2 regions of the Olleya sp. NP1-10 genome follow, and region 2 is predicted to be linked to the other one. Evidence: riboswitches for the same ligand, from Rfam matches in the RefSeq annotation. Region 2 holds a riboswitch; the other holds the start of a gene.
What was found. Region 2 has a riboswitch for S-adenosylmethionine ahead of AC0L4B_RS12465 (Na+/H+ antiporter NhaC family protein). Riboswitches for the same ligand answer to the same signal wherever they lie in the genome.

Region 1: it holds a riboswitch for S-adenosylmethionine, as region 2 does, so the genes downstream of both, AC0L4B_RS06465 (O-acetylhomoserine aminocarboxypropyltransferase/cysteine synthase family protein) here and AC0L4B_RS12465 (Na+/H+ antiporter NhaC family protein) in region 2, are expected to answer to the same signal.

What each region holds. Positions count from the first base shown of each region.
Region 1 covers NZ_CM147840.1:1,406,137-1,408,612, reverse strand. The annotation lists gene AC0L4B_RS06465 (O-acetylhomoserine aminocarboxypropyltransferase/cysteine synthase family protein) at 1-1,116, opposite strand, end outside; SAM riboswitch class I at 1,237-1,358, opposite strand; gene AC0L4B_RS06460 (phosphoenolpyruvate carboxylase) at 1,585-2,476, opposite strand, start outside.
Region 2 covers NZ_CM147840.1:2,673,697-2,676,172, reverse strand. The annotation lists gene AC0L4B_RS12465 (Na+/H+ antiporter NhaC family protein) at 1-1,316, opposite strand, end outside; SAM-I-IV-variant riboswitch at 1,367-1,463, opposite strand; gene AC0L4B_RS12460 (TolC family protein) at 1,653-2,476, shown strand, end outside.

The DNA.
Region 1 (2,476 bases), 1.3 Mb from region 2:
TTTTGTGTCTCCGATATTAGCTAACAAAGAGAATAACTTGGTTGTATCTGCTATTTTTTTAGCCGATTCAAAACCTCCTTCTACTCCAAAAGTAACGACACCACTTTGTCCTTTTGGTAAATACTTTTTTGCTAAAGCATTATATTTACTAGTTTGTAATCCTGGATAATTTACCCACGTTACTTCTGGTTGTTCTTGTAACCATTTGGCTAATATTAAAGCGTTTTGCGAATGCTTTAATATTCGTAATTCTAATGTTTCTAAACCCTGAATAATTTGAAAAGCATTAAAAGGACTTAATGCGCCTCCATAATCACGCAAACCTTCAACTCTGATTTTTGCAATAAAAGCTGCTGGACCAATAGCTTCGCTGTACACTAAACCATGATAACCTGCAGAAGGTTCTGTAAACTCTGGAAACTTACCATTAGTCCAGTCAAAGGTTCCTGCATCAACAATAATGCCTCCTAAAGACGTTCCGTTACCTGTGATATATTTTGTTAGCGAATGGATGACTATGTTTGCTCCATACTTAATTGGGTTTAATAAATATGGTGTTGCTACTGTATTATCAACAATTAATGGCACTTTGTGTGCTTTTGCATGTTGGGCAATTACTTCAAGATCTAATACATCTAATTTAGGATTCCCTAAAGACTCGACAAAAATAGCTCTAGTATTTTCTTGAGCAGCTTTACTAAAATTTTCAGGATCTGATGGATCTACAAATGTTGTAGTAATACCGTGTCTAGGCAAGGTTACACTTAACAAATTATAAGTACCACCATACAAACTACTAGATGCTACAATGTGGTCTCCTGCTTTTAATAACGTTAATAATGTTGTTGAAATAGCTGCAGTACCAGAAGCTGTTGCAACTGCTGCAATACCGCCTTCTAAAGCAGCTATACGTTGCTCTAAAACATCATTAGTTGGATTATTTAATCTTGTGTAAATAAATCCAGGAACAGATAAATTAAATCGTCCTGCAGCATCGTCTGAATTATCAAACACATAAGATGATGTCTGGTAAATAGGTACTGCTCTTGTTCCTCCTGTTTGTGTGGTGTCGTGACCTGCGTGTAATGCTTGTGTAGCGAATTTTTGTGTACTCATTTTTCTAATTTTTTCGAGTTAAACTAAATTAATTCAAAAGTCAAATAAGCTTCATTGGAAGCGTACCTAATAGAAAAATGTTAAAAAGAAATTACTAATTACAAATGAGTAATTAGATTTAAGTTATCTATCCAATAGTTGATTAATGAATCATCTATTAAGTAGAATGTAGCACCTTCTTAGTAAGTCTAAGGGTTGCTAAGGTTTCAACGAGTCTATCTCTCCACCTTTCTTGATAACATTTCAGTAAGTGTTTGAACTTTGTGAATACAAATATTGCAAAATTTATTTATCACAAACAAACAAAACAGAATAATATTCTTAAAATTTAACTTATTTTTAAGTTTACAGAAAATAATTCTATTAAATTAAATTTTTAAAGAAAAATAATCTTTAAACAAGTATAGCAAGCTTGAATACATCAAACTTGCTATACACCCTTAGTAAAACAATAATTTTACCTAAAATTTAAGCCGAATTACGACTTGCATTTATATTTCCAAATAACGACCTTGTTACTAGTTTTTCATATACAGCAATTAAGTCTACATCTTTTTCTTCTGCTTTTTCTAATTCTTGAATTTGTTTTAAAGCAAATTGTTGAATAGTTAATAATGGTAGTACAATGGACTCTCTGACTTTAATGGATGCTTTACCTGATGGCTCTTCCTCCATCAACTCAGTATAGCCTGTAAGTTTTAAAATCAGTCGTTTTGTTGTTAAATACTCTGTATGTATCACATTCCAAAACTCACCATACTCAGGATCTTCACTCATATATTTAGTCAAATCAAAAAACGATTTTGATAATGACATCATACTATTTTCTATTAAAGTTCTGAAAAAACTAGAGGTTTTAAATAAGCGTTGTGCTTTTTCAAACTCGCCTGCATCTTCATAATGTTTTAAAGCTGTACCAACACCAAAAAACCCAGGAACATTCTGTTTTAATTGACTCCAAGATCCTACAAAAGGGATGGCTCTTAAATCATCAAATACTAAACCTTCAGACTTACCACGTTTTGATGGTCTACTCCCAATATTAGTCTTTGCGTAATATTTAAGTGTACTCATGTGCTCTAAATACGAAATAAATTTAGGATGATTTTTAAAGTCTACATATGTTTGGTAACTCAGTTTTGCTAAGTTATCCATAACAACTCTGTTTTCTGGAATCATACTTAAATCTGCATTACTTAAACTATTATAAATACCAGAACTTATTAATTGCTCTAAGTTATATTGTGACGAATCTAATGTCCCAAAATTAGAACTAATCGTCTGACCTTGAATGGTCAACTGCACTTCTTTATCCTCTATGGTTGGACCTAGTGAAGCGTAAAAATTATGAGTTTTACCT
Region 2 (2,476 bases):
AATTTATTAAGTTTAGTTTTCACTAGTAAAGGTTTAAATGATATAAATAAAATAGTGTAAATAAATAACAGTAATAAATACCAAGTATTAGATATTAAATCTAAGTAATCTATCTTTCCTTTTGAAAAGCTTAAAATCATTAAAACTTGCGCGCCATAAGGTAAAATACCTTGTACAATACAAGCAAAAATATCTAAAATGGAAGCAGTTTTTTTATTGTCTAATCCATACTCATCGTTAATAGTTTTAGCAATTGGACCAGCAATAATTATTGATACAGTATTATTGGCGATCGCCATGTTTATGGTACCAACTAAAGAGGCAATTCCTAACTGTGCAGACGTCTTGTTTTTAATCAGTTTTTTTATTTTATTTAATATATAATCTATTCCTCCATTTTTTGAAACTAAAGCAGCTAAACCACCAGTTAATAACGATAGTAAAAATATTTCGGTCATACTTGTAAAGCCTGTGTATGCTATTTTAGTAGATTCAATTAGCGTAAAATCTCCATAAATAATTCCTAAAAGTCCACCAGTAATAACACCTAAAAGTAAAGTGACAAATACGTTAATTCCTATAATAGACAGTATGATAACTAATAAATAAGGTAATATTTTAAATACAGAATAGTTGTAAATCGTAGAGTCTTCAACATTAGTTTCTAATCCCAAACCTTGAATAATTAGTATAGCAATAGTAAATAAAGCTGCTGGCAACGCTATTTTAATGTTCTGCTTAAATTTATCGCTCATTTTACAGCCTAGCGATTGGGTTGCTGCTATGGTAGTGTCTGATATTACAGATAAATTATCACCAAACATACTTCCGCCTAAAAGTGCGCCACAAAGTATTGCTAAATCTACACTACTTTTGTCTGCAAAACCAATTACAATAGGTGCTAAAGCAACGATGGCTCCAACCGAAGTTCCTGTAGAAACCGATAAAAATGCAGCAATGACAAACACACCAAAATAGATGTATTGTATGGCAATAAAGTCTAATCCTAAATTAACAATAGCGTCAACACTTCCTGTGGCTTTGGTAATGGTAGCAAAAGCACCTGCTAATAAGTAGATTAAACACATGGTTAAAATCTTATCATCTCCACAACCTTTTAAAAGCGTTTCAATTTTAGAATTAATCGATTGTCTAAACATTAAAAAAGCAACAATAATACCAACTATAACTGCAATTGGAGCAGGAAGTGCATAAAAATCGTTTTGATAAATTCCAACACCTAAAAACGTAAATACAAATACAAATAGCGGAATTAAAGCTGAAAATTTTGGAGTAATTTGTTGTGGACTTGCCATTTTGTTTTTCATTTTAAAAAAGGAAATAGCAATCAAAATAATAAGAAAGATGTGTTAACATTTGTTCCAATCAATTGGCTTATCTATTTAGCACCTTGCTCGTTATTGCAGGTTGCTATCTCCTTTTAGAGATTCTTGATAATTAATTTTAAGTCTGCAAAAATAGGGCAGAAAGCAATACGTAATTCTTAAAAAGTGTTAATTTTTAAAATAGCCAAAATTCTCGTCGATAGATTACATGATTTCGTATAGTTAAAACCCTCAAACGTCTATTGCTTTATAATAAGATAGCATATAGTTTCATCTTTGAAGTGTAGAATTTAAATACCTTTTAAAATGAAATTATATTTAATCATCATCAGTTTATTTTTTGTGCAACTGTCGTTTGCTCAAGAAACATCAACTAAAATTTGGTCGCTTCAAGATTGTATAGATTATGCAATTGAGCATAATATTACGGTAAAAGATGCCGCTTTAGATAAAGACCTTGCCGAAGTAGATTACAGCAAAGCTAAGTCATCTAGACTACCTAATTTATTTGGTAGTGCATCGCAAAGTTTTTCAAATGGAAGTACTATCGATCCAATTACAAGCGATTATGTTACAGATCAAATCCATAGTACAAATGTTGGTATTAATAGTTCGATGACTTTATTTCAAGGTAATCAACTTAGCAACCAAATCAAGCAAAACAAGATTTTATTAGAGCAGAGTATTTTTCTAGAAGAAGTCGAAAAAAATAATATTGTTTTAAACATTTTAGAAGTGTATTTACAAACACTTTATAGTAAAGAAAGTATTGCTATTGCAGAAAATAATGTCGTTGCATCTGAAAAAGAAGTACAACGTGCAAAGGCTAGATTAGATGTAGGTACCATTGCTTTAGGAGATTATACAGAAGCACAAAGTCAAGCAGCAACCAATAAGTATAATGTAATATCTGCTAAAAATAATTACCAGCAATATATCATTCAACTTAAGCAATTATTAGAATTATCTCCTCTAGAAGATATAGAAATTGAAACCATTGATGAAAACATGGATTTAATTAACCTAAACATTGATAAAAATCAATTATACAATAACGCAATAGGTTTTTTACCAGAAGTACAAGCAAGCAATTTAAATATAGCCGCCAACGAAAAAGAGTTAGATATAGC